3 regions of the Bradyrhizobium sp. CCGUVB14 genome follow, and region 2 is predicted to be linked to each of the others. Evidence: predicted binding sites of a transcription regulator. Region 2 holds the regulator's gene; each other region holds the start of a gene.
The links. The regulator PhoB, encoded in region 2, activates phosphate uptake and scavenging genes when phosphate is short. The targets are predictions, from matches to a motif close to TGTCATNNANCTGTCAT.
Positions count from the first base shown of each region.

Region 1: pstS (phosphate ABC transporter substrate-binding protein PstS) is a predicted target of PhoB. The motif match lies at 4,405-4,421, and genes of this name have one in related genera.
Region 3: NLM32_RS02190 (DUF2794 domain-containing protein) is a predicted target of PhoB. The motif match lies at 4,068-4,084, and genes of this name have one in related genera.

Region 1 is NZ_JANADS010000001.1:2,462,645-2,468,686, reverse strand. Features, by position in the region: gene NLM32_RS11395 (tripartite tricarboxylate transporter substrate binding protein) at 1-780, shown strand, start outside; gene NLM32_RS11390 (VOC family protein) at 806-1,345, shown strand; gene NLM32_RS11385 (class I SAM-dependent methyltransferase) at 1,435-2,247, shown strand; gene NLM32_RS11380 (L,D-transpeptidase) at 2,279-3,850, opposite strand; gene NLM32_RS11375 (hypothetical protein) at 4,173-4,352, shown strand; gene pstS (phosphate ABC transporter substrate-binding protein PstS) at 4,465-5,517, shown strand; gene NLM32_RS11365 (CaiB/BaiF CoA-transferase family protein) at 5,542-6,042, opposite strand, start outside.
Region 2 is NZ_JANADS010000001.1:9,484,708-9,490,749, forward strand. Features, by position in the region: gene NLM32_RS44415 (aspartate aminotransferase family protein) at 1-300, opposite strand, end outside; gene NLM32_RS44420 (GcrA family cell cycle regulator) at 754-1,266, shown strand; gene phoB (phosphate regulon transcriptional regulator PhoB) at 1,369-2,076, opposite strand; gene phoU (phosphate signaling complex protein PhoU) at 2,099-2,815, opposite strand; gene pstB (phosphate ABC transporter ATP-binding protein PstB) at 2,827-3,648, opposite strand; gene pstA (phosphate ABC transporter permease PstA) at 3,645-4,490, opposite strand; gene pstC (phosphate ABC transporter permease subunit PstC) at 4,492-5,481, opposite strand; gene pstS (phosphate ABC transporter substrate-binding protein PstS) at 5,659-6,042, opposite strand, start outside.
Region 3 is NZ_JANADS010000001.1:440,601-446,642, forward strand. Features, by position in the region: gene acnA (aconitate hydratase AcnA) at 1-2,537, shown strand, start outside; gene NLM32_RS02185 (thioredoxin family protein) at 2,755-3,534, shown strand; gene NLM32_RS02190 (DUF2794 domain-containing protein) at 4,149-4,520, shown strand; gene NLM32_RS02195 (GNAT family N-acetyltransferase) at 4,630-5,160, opposite strand; gene NLM32_RS02200 (Bax inhibitor-1/YccA family protein) at 5,391-6,042, opposite strand, start outside.

The DNA.
Region 1 (6,042 bases), 7.0 Mb from region 2:
ATCTATATCGAGAACCACACCGGTGCGGCCGGGACGCTCGGCACGCAGATGGTCGCAACCTCGCCCAATGACGGCTACACCGTCACCGTCGGCGGCATGACCACGCATGTGCTGGCGCCCGCGATCTATCCAAAGCTGCCCTACGATTCGATCAAGGATTTCACGACCATCGGCCGTATCGGCGTCTCCGCGATCATGCTGGTGGCGACCAGGGATTTTGCCGCCAATAACATCAAAGAGCTGGTTGCGCTCGCCAAGAAGGGCGAGCCGATCCAGTACGGAAGCTGGGGCATCGGCTCGACCGGGCAGTTCTGCGCGGAAATTTTGATGCAGCAGACCGGCATCAAGATGGAGCACGTGCCGTTCAACGGCATCGCCAAGCTCGCCGGCGACCTGCTGGGCGGCCACATCTCGCTCGCGACGCTCGACATGGCGACCGCGACGCCGCTGGTGAAGGACGGCTCGATCAAGGCACTGGCCGCCTGCGGCGAGCGCTCACCGAGCCTGCCTGACGTTGCGACCTACGGAGAACAGGGCGTGCCGTTCGACCGCAGCCTGTCCTGGGCGATGTATGCGCCGGCGGGCCTTGCACCGCCGATCACGCAAAAGCTGTCGGCGGCGCTGAAGGACGCGCTCGGCGATGCCGAGGTGAAGGAAAAGCTGCTGGGCCTTGGCATCACCCCGCAATTCGTCCCCGGCGACGAGCAGCGCGACATCAATGCGCGCGATATCGCGGCCTGGAAGCAGGTTGCCAAGGACGCGGGCATCGAGGTCAAGTGAGCAAGGTAATTGAGGGAGCGCGGGCATGAGCCGCATCTTCGGCGCAGTGCGCCAGAACGGATATGTGGTGCGGGACATCCAGGCCGCGATGACACACTGGATCGAGGTGATGGGCGTCGGTCCCTGGTACTACATGGACCGCGTCAAGACCGACTGGTTCCGCCATCGCGGCCGGGACTCATCCGTCGAGATGAGCATCGCGCTGGCGAACTCCGGCGATCTCCAGATCGAGCTGATCCAGCAACGCAACGACGCGCCCTCACTCTACAAGGAGTTCCTGGATGCGGGCCATGAAGGCCTGCAGCACATGTCCTACTGGAGCCACGACTACCAGGCGCTCTACGACAAGGCGTTGGGGCTTGGCTACAGGATCGGCCATGAAGGCCAGATCGGCGGCGACAGAGGACGCTTCGCCTATTTCGATACGCAAGCCCACCCGGGCACGATCATCGAGATCTCCGACATCAGCGGCACCAAGGGACCTTTCTTCGAGAAGGTCCGGCAGGCCGCGATGAACTGGGACGGCACGCGGCCGATCCGCGAGGTTGGCGGCGCGAAGTCGTAGAACCTCTTCGCCTCGGAACCTCGCCCGCGTTCCCGGGCGGTCGAACCGTGCTATCCTGCCCGTGATAGCCAACCTTCAGCGAGGCAAGCATGTCCAGCACTGACAAGGTTTTCGCCGGCTCGGTTCCAAAACTCTACGACGAATATCTGGTGCCGCTGATCTTCTCGATCTATGCCGACGACCTTGCCAAGCGCGTCGCTGCGCTGTCGCCCTCGGACCTGCTCGAGATCGCCGCCGGCACCGGCGCCGTGACGCGGGCCGTGGCGGCGCTGCTGCCCGCCGGTGTCCGCTATGTCGCGACCGACCTCAACGAGCCCATGCTCGCGGTCGCGAAGCAGCGTCAGGGCGATGACCCGCGCATGACCTGGCGTCAGGCCGATGCGCTGACGCTGCCCTTCGACGACGCTGCGTTCGACGTCGTCTGCTGCCAGTTCGGCGCCATGTTCTTCCCGGATCGCAGCAAGGGATATGCGGAAACGAAGCGGGTGTTGAAGCCGAACGGCACGTATTTGTTCAGTGTCTGGGATCGTATCGAAGACAATGTGTTCGCCGACGACGCGACGATCACGCTCGGCAAGATGTTTCCCGACAATCCGCCGCTGTTCATGGCGCGGACGCCGCACGGCTATCACGACAAGGCCGTCATCAAGGCCGATCTCGAACGCGCGGGCTTCAAGGACATATCGATCGAAACGCTGACGGCGATGAGCCGCGCGCCCTCGGCAGAATACGTGGCGATCGCGTATTGCCAGGGCACGCCGCTGCGCGGCGAGATCGAGGCCAGGGATGCGAGCAAGCTCGAGGCCGCGACCGATGCCGTTGCCGAGGCGATCCGGAAGCGTCATGGATCCGGGCCTGTCGAGGCGAAGATTCAGGCCCTGGTGATCACGGCGAGGCCGTAGCGGCAGGAGCCGCTACGCTCACGCCCCGTGCCTACCAAAGGCTCCGCTGCATCGGCTGCGCCGGTTGATAGTACTGGTACTGGCCAGCGCGGCGGCGCGGATTGACGGGCTGCGGATTCGGATCGCGCTGCCCGAAGAAGAAGAAGCCATTGCCGCCAAATGCGCCGCCATTGCCCCAGCCATCGTCGCTCGCCATTTCCACCGGCGGTGCGGTCGGCTTGCGGGTGATGAAGCCGCCTTGCGGATGGTTGCTCAACACCGCGACGAACTCGGTGCGGTAGTTGGTCTCGGCGCTCAGCGGCTCGTCCGAGATGATGATCGACGAGCGCGGCAATGCGGTCGGCCCGATGCGATCCCACACCTCCTGCGGGATCGTGATGCGGTCGAGCGCGTCCTTCGCGCTGTCGCCTTCGTCGATGGTGACGACGCTCCAGCGCAGGCCGCTGTCGTTCTTCGCCATGGCGGTGAAGATGTGCGTGCCGAGCGGCTGGTCGGGATTGCGGATGGTGACGGGAACCTCGATGCTGGTGTCGAACACCTCGCCGCCGCCATCAGGCGCCGGCTTGTGGGTGTTGCGCCGGACATAGAGCTTCTGTGTCGAGCGGCTGATGTAGACCGAGACCGGCTCCATCGCGAGCTTTGCGTCGGTCGCAGCCTTCACGGCTTCGGCCTTCTTGGTCGCGGCCGCCTTGGCGGCGTCCTTTGTCGCGGCAACCGCATCGCGCTTCGGCTGCGCCGCAGCCTTGGCGGCGTCCAGCTGGGTCGCGGCATCCGTCGCCTTTGCCGCGGCCTTCTGCTTCAGCTCATCGGCCTTTGCCTTGGCCTGGTCGGTCTTGGCGTTCGCGACGAGCTTGTCGGCATAGGCATTCTCGGCATCGGCGCGGGCCTTCTGCTGCTCGAGCTTGCGCAGCGACGCCGGAAGCGATTGCGCGTCCTTCGCCGCTGCCGTCGCGGCCTTCTTCGCCTCGTCGGCGGCCTGGATTACTTCCTCCGCCTGCGCGGAGAGCTTGTCGGCACGCGCGGGCGCCGCCGCAATGGCTTCCTTGCTCGGCACGAACAGCGAGGGATGCGAGAAATCGACCGGAGCGGCATCCATCGGCGAGATGATCACCCGCATGCCGATATTGGTCTTGTCGAACAGGCCCTCGGCGAAGTTGAAGGGCATGCGCACGCAGCCGTGCGAGGCGGCATAGCCGGGCAGCGGCCCGCCATGCAGCGCGATGCCGTTCCAGGTGATGCGCTGCATGTTCGGCATCCAGGCATCGTCATACATCGAGGAGTGGTGGTCCTTGTCCTTCTCGACGACGGCGAAGACGCCGGCGGGCGTCTCGCGTCCGGTCGTGCCGGTCGAGACGGGCGCGCGGAGGATCCAGCCCTCGGCATCGTAGAACGTGACCTGCTGGCTCTTGATCGACACGATCGCCATGATCGGTTCGCCGGCCTCGCGCTGCGCCACCGCCTCGGCGATCTGGCGCGGCTGCTTGGCGGCAAGGGCCTCGCTCGGGGCAGCCAGCGCGACCGCCGCCGCGAACATCACGATTCCGGGAGCCCTCCAACGCCGCATCGCTTTCCTGGATTGCGCCGTCGTCATCAGGTCTTTCATGCCATTCCCCGGTTGCGTGTCCGCACTTGCGTCGATCACCGATCAGATTGCGATCTTTGGATTAAGAAATCGCAGCCACCATCCGTTCCGTTTCCGGCGATATTCGGTCCGTTCCGGCGACGAAACTCTCATATACGACGGTCCGTGCGGGCGGAAGGGCGGTTCGGGGCCGGGGCTGGCCCGGAGCTGGCCGGCGCGCTGCGGCAGAATGTCAGCCCTTGGAGGCGCCCCGACGGGATGTGACTGGAATCACAGAGAATTGCGTCAGGCCGCGGGAACATTGGCGGTAAATTCGCCAAACAGCGCACCGGAGGATGAACGGGTGTCCTCGACTCTCTCGCAGATTGCCGCGACCGTGGCCGGGCTGGCGCTGCTCGCGACCGGCTTCATCGTCTTTTCCAGAGGCGCGACCACGAGCCTGGTTAAAAGCCTTGCGGTCTCGCTGTCGCTGGCCGTGCTTGCAGCTGTCCTGATCGCAGTTGCCCGCAATCTCGGATCGTGAGTCGCACCGGCTTCACATCACATTGCAACCGAACCAGATGGTTCTGATTTCCATTACATTTTTGTGACGTAAACCACAGAGGCTCGTGGAGCGCGCTGCTAGCTTCGCGCCCATGATGAAACATCTCAGACTCCCGATCGTCCTCACCGCGCTCGTCGTCGCGACGCAGAGCTTCGCCGCCGACACCACGGGCGCCGGCTCAACCTTCGTCTCGCCCGTGATGGCGAAATGGATCGACGCCTACAAGGCGAAGACCGGCAACACGGTCAGCTATCAGGCGGTTGGATCGAGCATCGGCATCGGCTTGATCAAGAAGGCCACCGTCGATTTCGGCGCCACGGACATGCCGCTCGATCCCAAGGAACTCGAGAAGCTCGGCATGATCCAGTTTCCGATCGTGATCGGCGGCGTCGTTCCGGTCGTCAACATCGACGGCGTGAAGCCCGGCCAGATGCATTTTTCGCGCGAGGTGCTCGCGGGCATCTATCTCGGCAGGATCAAGAGCTGGAACGATCCGGCCATTCGCGCCATCAACCCTGAACTGAGGCTGCCGAACGCGCCGATCACCGTCGTGCATCGCATCGACGGCTCCGGTACGACCTTCAACTGGTCGAACTACCTCTCCAAGGTCAGCCCGCAATGGAAGAGTGCTGTCGGCGAAGGCACTGCGGTCGAATGGCCGGTCGGCGTCGGCGGACGCGGCAATGACGGTGTCGCCTCGCTTGTCGGCCTCGTGCCCGGCTCAATCGGTTACCTCGAATATGCCTATGCGCTGCAACGGCTCGACAAGATCTCGTTCGGCGTGGTGCAGAACAGCACCGGCAATTTCGTCGTTCCCGACGCCGCGTCGTTCCAGGCGGCGGCTTCGAGCGCGGACTGGACGGCGGACAGGGATTTCCATCTCGTCCTCACCGACGCGCCGGGCGCGGATGCCTATCCGATCACGGCGACGACGTTCGTGGTGATGCCGAAGCAGCCGAAGGCGCCGGAGCGATCGGCGGCCGCCATCGACTTCGTGCGCTGGTCGCTGGAGAACGGGAAGACAGAGGCCGAAACGCTCAACTATGTTCCGCTGCCGCAAACCCTGGTCCAGCAGGTCGAAATGTACTGGCAGCAGAGCTTTGGACCGGCGACCATGACGGCGTCGGCCGGCAGCAAGCGGTAACGTTCCCCGATTGGCGCGCCGCTTTTATGGCGCGCCAACGGCTTTGTTTGCGACGAGCGCTTCGATCTCGGCGTCGCTCAGGCCGGCCTCGCGCAGCACCTCGCGCGAATGCTCGCCCAGGCGCGGTGCCATGCGGTGGATGCCCGCCGGGCTCTCCGAAAATTTCGTCGCCGGACGCGCCTGGCGAATCTTCCCCTCGGTCGGGTGATCGATATCCGCAAACAATCCGACGGCCGCGAGATGCTGCTGCTCGCCGATCTCGGTCAATTTGGCAAAGGCGGTGTGCGGCACGTCCAGCTGCAGCAATAGCTCCTCCCACTCCGCCGTGGTGCGGGTCGGCCCGATCTCGCTCATGCGGTCGTAGATCTTGTCGATATTCTGCGAGCGCAGCACGGGATCGCGCACGCCGAGCTCGTCGCTCAATTCCGGCCGGCCGACGGCCTCGAAGAAGGCGCACCAATTGTCCCCGGAATAAGGCAGCATCGTCAGCCAGCCATCTTTGGTCTTCACCGGACGCCGGTTCTT
Region 2 (6,042 bases):
GCCGGAATTACAGAAGAACACGAAGTCGGCAAAACTCTCGTTGCAGAGACGCGCCGCGAGCTTCTCACCATCCGGGCTCTGGAACAGGTTCGACATGTGCCAGAGTTTTGTCGCCTGCTCCTGCAGAGCCTTGACCAGCGCAGGATGGGCATGGCCGAGCGCATTCACTGCCACGCCCGAGGTGAAATCGAGATAGCGATCGCCATTGGTCGCGATCAACCAGACGCCTTCACCGCGCTCAAAACCGATGTCGGCCCTGGCGAAAACGGGGAGCAAATGCGGTGCTGCGCTGTTGGTCATGATGGTCTCTTTGGATGTTTCGGACGGCCTGAGCGTGCGTTGCGCAGCGCATCATTGGTCCGGAAAACGAAACGTGCCGCCTTTTAAGGGCGGCACGCATCGCCATCTTATGCCTGGCACCAATGGTGTCAATGCCGCCCGGAAAGCCCCGCGAAACGCTGATTCCGTAGTCTTGCGGTGCCGGATTTGCGGGTTTTTGGCCACGGAACATGTGGAAGCGAGTCGTCGGACTCTTGCGCGTGAGTCACGCCATATTGTAGCGTTTGCCTTGTCAGATACGACATCTCGTGCAGCGGTTCTGATCCCAAAAGTCCTCATGTACCGGCGTAAACGTTCGGGCGGCTCATTGCGCCCGGCGAACCTTAAGGGATTCTGGCGGCACGGGTTTTTCGAAGCTTAGGCATTCGTCGTGCCGCCCCAGGATGGCAGGCGCGCGGCGAAGGAAAGGTTACAATGACGGTTTTGACCTGGTCCGACGATCGCGTCGAGCAGTTGAAAAAGCTCTGGGAGGCCGGACTTTCGGCCAGCCAGATCGCCGCTGAGCTTGGGAATGTCACCCGCAACGCCGTGATCGGCAAGGTGCACAGGCTCGGCCTGTCGGGCCGCGCCAAGAGCCCGTCCTCGGCAGCTCCGCGGCCGCGCAAGGCGCGTCCGGCGCAGCACATGATGCGGGTGAGCAGGCCCATCGCGCGTGGCAATACCGCGCTGGCGCAGGCCTTCGAGGTCGAAGTCGAGGCTGAACCGGTCACCTACGACAACGTGGTGCCGATGAGCCAGCGGCTGTCGCTGCTCGAATTGAACGAGGCGACCTGCCACTGGCCGGTCGGCGATCCCTCGAGCCCGGATTTCTTCTTCTGCGGCGGCAAGGCGCTCTCCGGCCTGCCCTACTGCGCCCAGCACTCGCGGGTGGCGTATCAGCCGGCAGCGGATCGGCGGCGCGCGCCGGCGAAGCCGGGCACGCGGTAAGCGCATCCAGTTAACCTCGTCCCGGCACAAGGCCGGGACGACCGGGGAAATAAAAAAGCGCGCCATCCAGCGCGCTTTTTATTTTGTCTGCTTGCAAGAGCCTTAGGCCTGCTCGGCCTTCGCAAACCGGTCATCGAGCGCATAGCCCGCACCGCGCACCGTGCGGATCGGATCCTGCTCGCGACCAAGATTGAGCAGCTTGCGCAGGCGACCGATATGCACGTCGACGGTGCGCTCGTCGATATAGATATCGCGGCCCCAGACGCTGTCGAGCAGCTGCTCGCGCGAGAACACACGACCGGGGTGCTCCAGGAAAAACTCCAGCAGGCGATATTCGGTGGGGCCGAGATCAATCGGCCGGCCCGAGCGCGCCACGCGGCGCTTTTCGCGATCGAGCTCGATGTCACCGAAAGCGAGCACGGTTGCGAGCCGCTCGGGACTTGCGCGCCGCAGCAGACCCTTCACCCGGGCCAGCAGCTCGGGCACCGAGAACGGCTTGACGATGTAGTCGTCGGCGCCGGTCGCAAGGCCCCGCACCCGCTCGCTCTCCTCGCCGCGCGCGGTGAGCATGATGATCGGCAGCTGCTTGGTGTCGGACCGCGTCCGCAGCCGGCGGCACAGCTCGATGCCGGAAAGCCCCGGCAGCATCCAGTCGAGCACGATCAGATCGGGGATGTGCTCCTTGAGGCGGGTGTCGGCGTCGTCGCCGCGCATCACCGTCTCGACGTCATAGCCGTCGCCCTCGAGGTTGTAGCGGAGGAGCTCGGTGAGAGCTTCCTCGTCTTCAACCACCATAATGCGTGCGCCCATTGGGTCGTCGCTCCTTAAGGATTCAAGTATTGGGGACCGTGGTGGCGAAGGTCGTCATGTCGCCCTTCGGTCGCTTGTCGGTGATGGCCTGGCCTTCGATCATGTAGAACACGGTCTCGGCAATGTTGGTGGCGTGGTCGCCGATCCGCTCGATGTTCTTGGCGCAGAACATCAGATGGATGCAGAACGAGATGTTGCGCGGGTCCTCCATCATATAGGTGAGGAGCTCGCGGAACAGCGAGGTGCAGATGGCGTCGACTTCCTCGTCGCCCTTCCACACCGCCATCGCCGCCGGCAGATCGTGCGCGGCATAGGCGTCCAGCACCGACTTGACCTGCTGCTGCACGAGGTCGGTCATGTGCTCGAGGCCGCGGAACAGCTTGAGCGGATGGAAATCCGTCTCCAGCGCCGCGACGCGCTTGCCCATGTTCTTGGCGAGGTCGCCGATGCGTTCGAGATCGGTCGCGACGCGCATGGCGCCGACGATTTCGCGCAGATCCACCGCCATCGGCTGGCGGCGCGCGATCGTGAGCACGGCGCGTTCCTCGATCTTCTTCTGCAGCGCGTCGAGCTCGGCGTCGATGGTGACGACGCGCTGGCCGAGCGCGATATCACGGCGGATCAGCGCGTCGACGGAATCGACGATCATGCGCTCGGCGATGCCGCCCATCTCGGCAACCAGGCGCGTGAGCTCCTGGAGGTCGGTGTCGAAGGCCTTTGCGGTATGTTCAGAACCCATGTCCTGTCTCCTCAGCCGAACCGGCCGGTAATGTAATCCTGCGTGCGCCGGTCGGACGGCGACGTGAAGATCTTGCTGGTGTCGTCGAACTCGATCAACTCGCCGAGATACATGAAGGCGGTCTTGTCGGAGACGCGGGCCGCCTGCTGCATGTTGTGGGTCACGATCGCGATCGTGTAATTCTCGGACAGCTCCTGGATCAGCTCCTCGACCTTCGCGGTCGAGATCGGATCGAGCGCCGAGCAGGGCTCGTCGAACAGGATCACCTCGGGCCGCACCGCGACGGTGCGGGCAATGCAGAGGCGCTGCTGCTGGCCGCCGGAGAGCGACAGGCCGGAGGCGTTCAGCTTGTCCTTGACCTCGTTCCACAGCGCGCCGCCGCGCAGCGCCTTCTCGACGCGGTCGTCCATCTCCGACTTCGAGATCTTCTCGTAGAGACGGATGCCGAAGGCGATGTTCTCGTAGATCGTCATCGGGAACGGCGTCGGCTTCTGGAACACCATGCCGACGCGGGCGCGCAGCAGATTGAGGTCGAGCTTGGGATCGAGGATGTTGGTCTGGTCGAGCATCAGCTGACCGGAGACGCGCTGGCCCGGATAGAGGTCGTACATCCGGTTGAAGATGCGCAGCAGGGTCGACTTGCCGCAGCCCGACGGTCCGATGAACGCCGTGACGCGGTTGGTGCCGAGCGCCAGATTGATGTTCTTCAGCGCGTGGTGCTCGCCGTAATAGAAGTTGAGGTTGCGCACCGTTACCTTGGCCGGGGCTTCAGGCAGAGGCTGCGAGCCGGGATGAACGGCGGGCGTACTGACGGAAACAGACATTTCGCTCATTTTGCGGTCCTCTCGGCGCTCAAGATGCGCGCGCCAATGTTCAGGGCAAGCACGGTCAACGTGATCAGCAGGGCGCCGCTCCAGGCCAACTGCTTCCAGTAGGCATACGGGCTCTGCACGAAGTTGTTGATGGTGACCGGCAGGTTGGCCATCGTCTTGTTCAGGCCCAGGCTGAAGAACTGGTTCGACAGTGCGGTGAACAGCAGCGGCGCAGTCTCGCCGGCGACGCGGGCGGTGGCCAGCATCACGCCGGTGATGAGGCCCGAGCGCGCCGCACGATAGGCGATGCGCTTGATCACCAGCGAGCGCGGCAGGCCGAGCGCAGAGGCAGCCTCGCGCAGCGCGTTCGGCACCAGCAGCAGCATGTCCTCGGTCGTGCGCAGCACCACCGGGATCACGATCACGGCGAGCGCGAGCGAGCCTGCGATTGCCGAGAAGCCGCGCATCGGCACCACCACCGCGCCGTAGATGAACAGGCCGATGATGATCGAGGGCGCCGAGAGCAGGATGTCGTTGATGAAGCGGATCACCGAGGTCAGCTTGTCGTTACGGCCGTACTCGGCGAGATAGGTGCCGGCGAACAGGCCGAGCGGCGCGCCGATGCCGACGCCGATCACGGTCATGATCAGTGAGCCGACGATGGCGTTGCGCAGACCACCTTCGGTCGAGCCCGGAGGCGGCGTGTCCGCGACGAACAGTTCGAGGTTCAACCCGGCGAGGCCGTTATAGAGCAGCGTGATCAGGATCAGCGCGAGCCAGGTGACGCCGAAGGCGGCGGCACCGAAGCAGAGCCCGCGGATCACGATGTCCTTGCGGCGGCGGCGTGAATAAATCGGGTTCATGTTATTTCCCCGCCTTCTTTTCCAGCCGCATCAGCATCAGCCGGGCGCCGGCGAGCACGAAGAACGTCAGCACGAACAGCAGCAGGCCGAGCAGGATCAGGCCGGACTGGTGCAGGCCGTCGCTCTCGGCGAATTCGGAGGCGATCGCCGCCGAGATCGTGGTGCCCGGCGCGAAGATCGATGACGAGATGCGGAACGAGTTGCCGATGATGAAGGTCACCGCCATGGTCTCGCCGAGCGCGCGGCCCAGTGCCAGCATGACGCCACCGATGATGCCGACGCGGGTGTAGGGGATCACCACGCTGCGCACGACTTCCCAGGTGGTGCAGCCGACGCCGTAGGCAGCTTCCTTCAGCACGGGCGGCACCGTCTTGAACACGTCGACCGAGATCGAGGTGATGAAGGGCAGCACCATGATGGCGAGGATCAGCGCGGCGTTGAACAGGCTGAGATAGGACGGGGGGCCGGCGAAGATCGCGCCCAGCACGGGGACGCCATCGAAGATCTTGATCATGAAAGGCTGGAAGGTGTTGGCCAGGAACGGCCCCAGCACGAAGAAGCCCCACATGCCGTAGATGATCGAGGGAATGCCGGCGAGCAATTCAATCGCCATGCCGATCGGGCGGCGCAGCCATTGCGGACAGAGCTCGGTGAGGAAGATCGCGATGCCGAGACCGACCGGAATGGCGATCAGCATCGCGATGAACGAGGTGACGAGCGTGCCGTACATCGGTCCGAGCGCGCCGAGCACGGGCGGATCGGCCGACGGCGCCCAGCGCTGCGTCCACAGGAACGCGAAGCCGTATTCCTTCATCGCCGGGAAGGCACCGACGATCAGCGACAGGATGATGCCGCCGAGGATGAGAAGCACCGAGATCGCACTGAGCCGCGTGATCCAGTAGAAGGTGACATCGCCGAGCTTGAACGCGCTCAACGCCTTGGCGCGATCATATGGTCCGGCGTCGTCGACGATATCGCTCTGAACGGCCATTTCTGCCACGCCGATCCCCTATGCCAAGAATATACGCTTTTTATTGGTCTCGTGCCCCGGATGCGGCGCTAGCTGCGAAGCGTTGCGACGTTGATCCGGGGCCTCGTTCTTGTGGGTCCCGGCTCAGCGCAGCAGCGTTTCACGCTGCCGCGCATCCGGGACACGAGAGGAGAGCGCTTAGCTCTTGATCTCGGCAGCCCAGGTCTTCTCGATCAGCTGGACGACGCTGTCCGGCATCGGGATGTAGTCGAGCTCTTCAGCCGCCTTGCCGCCGTTCTTGAAGGCCCAGCGGAAGAACTTGATGGCTTCCTGCGAGGCCGCCTTGTCGGTGGCGTCCTTGTGCATGAGGATGAAGGTCGCCGCCGTGATCGGCCAGGACTTGTCGCCGGGCTGGTCGGTCAGGATGACGTAGTAGCCGGGAGCCTTGGCCCAGTCGGCGTTGGAAGCGGCCGCCTGGAAGGCTTCGACGGTCGGCTGCACCGGCTTGCCGGCCTTGTTGACGAGGCCGGTGTAGGTCAGCTTGTTCTGCTTGGCATAGGCGTACTCGACGTAACCGATCGA
Region 3 (6,042 bases), 9.0 Mb from region 2:
AGGACATCGTCGCGGTCTCGAAGTGGCTGCGCAAGAAGTCGCTGGAGCATGAGATCGCATTCCGCCCGGCGCGCGTGCTGATGCAGGATTTCACCGGCGTGCCGGCGGTGGTCGATCTCGCCGCGATGCGTAACGCGATGCAGAAGCTCGGCGGCGATGCCGAGAAGATCAATCCGCTGGTCCCCGTCGATCTCGTCATCGACCACTCCGTGATCGTGAACTTCTTCGGCGACAACAAGGCTTTCGGCAAGAACGTCGCCGAGGAGTACAAGCAGAACCAGGAGCGCTACGAGTTCCTGAAGTGGGGCCAGAAGGCGTTCTCGAACTTCTCCGTCGTGCCGCCCGGCACCGGCATCTGCCACCAGGTCAATCTCGAATATCTCTCCCAGACGGTGTGGACCAAGAAGGAGAAGATGACGGTCGGCAAGAAGACCGGCACCTTCGAGGTCGCCTATCCCGACTCGCTCGTCGGCACCGACTCCCACACCACCATGGTCAACGGTCTCGCCGTGCTCGGCTGGGGCGTCGGCGGCATCGAGGCGGAAGCCTGCATGCTCGGTCAGCCGTTGTCGATGCTGCTGCCCAACGTCGTCGGCTTCAAGCTGAAGGGCGCGATGAAGGAAGGCGTCACCGCGACCGACCTCGTGCTGACCGTCACGCAGATGCTGCGCAAGCTCGGCGTGGTCGGCAAGTTCGTCGAGTTCTTCGGCCCCGGCCTCGACAATCTCTCCGTCGCCGACAAGGCGACCATCGCCAACATGGCGCCGGAATATGGTGCGACCTGCGGCTTCTTCCCGGTCGACGCTGCTGCGATCGATTACCTCAAGACCTCCGGCCGCGCCGCACCGCGCGTCGCGCTGGTGCAGGCCTATGCGAAGGCGCAAGGGCTCTTCCGCACCGCCAAGTCGGCTGATCCGGTGTTCACGGAAACGCTGACGCTCGATCTCGCCGACGTCGTGCCGTCGATGGCCGGTCCGAAGCGTCCCGAAGGCCGCATCGCGCTGCCATCGGTCGCCGAAGGCTTTTCGCTCGCGCTCGGCACCGAGTACAAGAAGGCGGAGGAGCCCAACAAGCGCTTTGCCGTCGAAGGCAAGAACTACGAGATCGGCCATGGCGACGTCGTGATCGCCGCCATCACCTCCTGCACCAACACCTCGAACCCGAGCGTGCTGATCGGTGCCGGCCTCCTGGCGCGCAACGCCGCCGCCAAGGGCCTGAAGGCAAAGCCGTGGGTGAAGACTTCGCTGGCTCCGGGCAGCCAGGTGGTCGCGGGCTATCTCGCCGATTCCGGCCTGCAGGCAGATCTCGACAAGGTCGGCTTCAACCTGGTCGGCTTCGGCTGCACCACCTGCATCGGCAATTCCGGTCCGCTGCCGGAAGAGATCTCGAAGTCGATCAACGACAACGGCATCGTCGCCGCTGCCGTGCTCTCCGGTAACCGCAACTTCGAAGGCCGCGTCTCGCCGGACGTGCAGGCGAACTATCTGGCCTCGCCGCCGCTGGTCGTCGCACACGCGCTCGCCGGCAGCGTCACCAAGAACCTTGCCGTCGAGCCGCTCGGCGAAGGCAAGGACGGCAAGCCGGTCTACCTCAAGGACATCTGGCCGACGACGAAGGAGATCAACGCCTTCATGAAGAAGTTCGTGACCGCGTCGATCTTCAAGAAGAAGTATGCCGACGTGTTCAAGGGCGACACCAACTGGCGCAAGATCAAGACGGTCGAGAGCGAGACCTATCGCTGGAACATGTCGTCGACCTATGTGCAGAACCCGCCCTATTTCGACGGCATGAAGAAGGAGCCGGAGCCGGTCACCGATATCGTCGAGGCGCGCATCCTCGCCATGTTCGGCGACAAGATCACCACCGACCACATCTCGCCGGCCGGTTCGATCAAGCTCACCTCGCCCGCTGGCAAATATCTCAGCGAGCACCAGGTGCGTCCCGCCGACTTCAACCAGTACGGCACGCGTCGCGGCAATCATGAAGTCATGATGCGCGGCACCTTCGCCAACATCCGCATCAAGAACTTCATGCTGAAGGGCGCGGATGGAAACATTCCGGAAGGCGGTCTCACCAAGCACTGGCCCGACGGCGAGCAGATGTCGATCTACGACGCCGCGATGAAGTACCAGCAGGAGCAGGTGCCGCTGGTGGTGTTCGCCGGCGCCGAATACGGCAACGGCTCGTCGCGCGACTGGGCTGCGAAGGGGACGCGTCTGCTCGGCGTTCGCGCCGTGATCTGCCAGAGCTTCGAGCGCATCCATCGCTCCAACCTGGTCGGTATGGGCGTGCTGCCGCTGACCTTCGAGGACGGCACCTCCTGGTCGTCGCTCGGCCTGAAGGGCGACGAGAAGGTCACGCTGCGTGGCCTGGTCGGCGACCTGAAGCCGCGCCAGAAGCTGACCGCGGAAATCGTCTCCGGCGACGGTTCGTTGCAGCGCGTTTCGCTGCTTTGCCGCATCGATACGCTGGACGAGCTCGATTACTACCGGAACGGCGGTATCCTGCACTATGTGCTGCGCAAGCTCGCGGCCTAAGCGCGAATTTGTGAACGGTGGCTCACCGCGACGTGAGTAGAAGGTTAAACGAAGGCGGCCTATCACAAGGCCGCCTTTGTACGTTTGCGGCATGTTTCAGGTGGGCCCGCCCGGCGAACAGTTCGCATCGGACGGTTGAATGTGCCGCGCCCGTAAGATTACGGTGACCATCAGGCGATAGGATATCCCTCCCCGACGACGAGATGTGACGTTCGACATGACTGGAATGATGGCTTCTCATTTGGTTTCGCGATGGTCCGGCGCACTCTGGTCGGGAGCGCTCGGCATCTGCGCTATCGTCGCTGTCATCCGTCCCGCCCAGGCCGATCCCCGCGCCGTGGTCGAGCTCTTCACGTCGCAGGGCTGCTCGTCCTGCCCGCCCGCCGACAAAGTCATCGGCGACCTCGCCAAGGATCCTTCGATCATCGCGCTGAGCATGCCGATCGACTATTGGGATTATCTCGGCTGGAAGGACACGCTGGCAGATTCACGTTTCTCGGCGCGGCAGCGCGCCTATTCACGCATGCGCGGTGACCGCGAGGTCTACACGCCGCAGGTCGTGGTCAACGGCGCCACCCACGTCATCGGCAGCGATCGCTCCGGCATCGAAAACGCGATCGACAAGACCGACACGAGCACTGGCGTGATGAGCGTGCCGGTGACGATGTCGCTGGCGGGCAAGCAGATCAACGTGTCGGTGGCCGCGAGCAAAGAGCCGGCGATCTCGCACGGCGAGGTCTGGATCTGCTCGATTGCGAAGTCGGTGCCGATCGAAATCAGCCGCGGCGAAAATCGCGGTCAGCAGATCACCTACCACAACGTCGTGCGCAATCTGCTCAAGGTCGGCGACTGGAACGGACATCCGGAAAGCTGGACGGTCCCGCTGGAGAATCTCACCTCGCGCGATGGCGTCGACGGCGCGGTGGTCTATGTCCAGGACGGCAGCCGCGAGAAGCCCGGTGCGATGCTGGGCGCGGCGTACACGTCGCTGCACTGAAGCGCGCTTCGCATTCGCTCTGCCACGTACTCCATCTCAATCATCATGATGAGGAGCGCGCTCTTGCGCGCGTCTCGAGCCATGCAGGCCCGCTGACGCATCCCGGCCTTTCATCCTTCGAGACGCCGCGAATGCGCGGCTCCTCAGGATGAGGGGCGAGAGGCTTCGCGCGGATGTTCGGAGAGCAGTTCGTCGCGGCGGCAACACCCCGACACAAACAAAAAAGGACCAACTTGCGTTGGCCCTCCTTGTCGCGCGTACAGACCCGATCCTGTCCGACCCCGGGGGGCTGGGGGCTGAGGAATCCGGAACCGAAAGGACCGGGTCAACGCACATAAGTCTTTTCGCAATGCAGGGCGGCGGGCGATGGGCGGAAAAGCGGCGATCCTGTGATTCTTGCTAACGATCCCGTGACGGTTTGCCGCTGAGAAGTTCCACCGTTGCGTGTGTCATGATTCGCAACCCGGGCGAGCTGAGCGGCGGTCCCTCAAGAGGTCCTTCAAGAGGCCCTTGCGGCGGGGAACGGTTGGCGCAATCATGCAATTGTCATGATCCGCGGCTCCGGGGACGGTCTTCGCGGAGGCGGGTCGTGCTGATGCGACAGGAGGCGCTGCATGAGTTTGACGCCGGAGGATGCCGATCCGAGCGAGCAGCGCGCAGTGGCGCGCCCCGCCGCTGCGAACGCCCAGCCGAACCGGGTGACGTTCAACCGGCTCGAGCTGAACCGAATTCTCAATCTCTATGGCCGCATGGTGGCCGACGGCGAGTGGCGCGACTATGCCATCGACTTCCTGAAGGACCGTGCGGTGTTCTCGGTCTATCGCCGCGCCTCCGAAGTGCCGATCTATCGCATCGAGAAGGATCCGCGGCTGGCCCGCAAGCAGGGCATGTACAGCGTGATCACGGCGACCGGCCTGATCCTGCGCCGCGGCCACGAGCTCGACCGCGTGCTGCTGGTGATCGACCGGAAGCTGGCGGTGGTGTAGCCAAGCGAACGGTGCCGTAGGGTGGGCAAAGCGAAGCGTGCCCACGACCTTTTGAGATAGAGAGAGATGGTGGGCACGGCGCTTCGCGCCTTTGCCCACCCTACGAGACTTATTGCCCCGGCACCGTCTTCGCGCCCTCGCCGAGATCCCGCTGCATCATCACCGTATCCAGCCAGCGGCCGAATTTCAGGCCGACATTCGGATGCGTGCCGATCATCTTGAAGCCGCCCCTGGTGTGCACGCCGATCGAGCCGGCATTGGCGGAATCGCCGATCACCGCGATCATCTGGCGGAAGCCGCGCCCCTCGCATTCGGTGATCAGCCGCTCCAGCAGCATCGAGCCGATGCCGCGGCGGTGGAAGGAGGGGTCGAGATAGATCGAGTTCTCGACCGTGAAGCGATAGGCCGGACGGGGCCGGTAGGCGCCGGCATAGGCGTAGCCGGCGACGCGGCCGTCGAGGATGGCGACGAAATAGGGATAGCCACCGTCGACCAGCGCGCGATAGCGCCGCGTCATTTCGGCGAGGTCGGGCGGCTCCAGCTCGAACGTCGCGGTGCCCTCGCGGACGGCCTGCTGATAGATGGCGGTGATGGCGGGGAGGTCGGCCTCGATGGTGGGCCTGATTTCGGGTGCGGACATGGGGGGAAGATTAGAGCGTTCTCGCCACGGCTGGAAGGGGCAGGGATGCTTCCTTACCCGTCATTGCGAGCGCAGCGAAGCAATCCAGAAATGCGTCCGCGTCGGGGCTCTGGATTGCTTCCGTCTTCGCCAAAGGCTTTTGCGGACAACAAGTTGTCGCGAGAGCCAGCCCCAAACAAAAACCCCGGCCTTTCGGCCGGGGTTCGTGTCCGTTCTCTCGGGTCTGGCGCTTAGTCGCGCTGGCCGAGGAGCTGCAGCAGCAGCGTGAACAGGTTGATGAAGTTCAAGTACAGCGACAGCGCACCGGAGATCGCCGCACGCTCGGCGATGTCACCGCCGGCCGAGGCGTAGCCGTAGATGTAGTCGTTCTTCAGGCGCTGCGTATCCCAGGCGGTGAGGCCCGCGAACACGAGGACGCCGACCACCGACACGATGAACTGCAGCGCCGTGCTGGCCAGGAACAGGTTGACCAGGCTCGCGATGATGATGCCGATCAGGCCCATGAACAGGAACGAGCCCATGCCGCTCATGTCACGCTTGGTGGTGTAGCCGTAGAGGCTCAGCGCGCCGAAGGTCGCCGCGGTGATGAAGAACACCCGCACGATCGAGGTGTGCGTGTACACCAGGAAGATCGAGGACAGCGAGATGCCCATCAGCGCCGAGAACACCCAGAACAGGATCTGGGCGGTCGAGGGGGCGAGACGGTTGATGCCGGCCGAGATCACGAACACCATGGCGAGCGGCGCCAGCATGAACAGATACTTCAGCGGGCTCACGAACATCGCGTAGCCGAACGGCGTCAGGAACAGCTTGCCGACGCGGACGGCTTCCGGGGTCGGAACGTCAGTCACGGCAGCCATGTAAACGCCGAGCGCGGCCAGA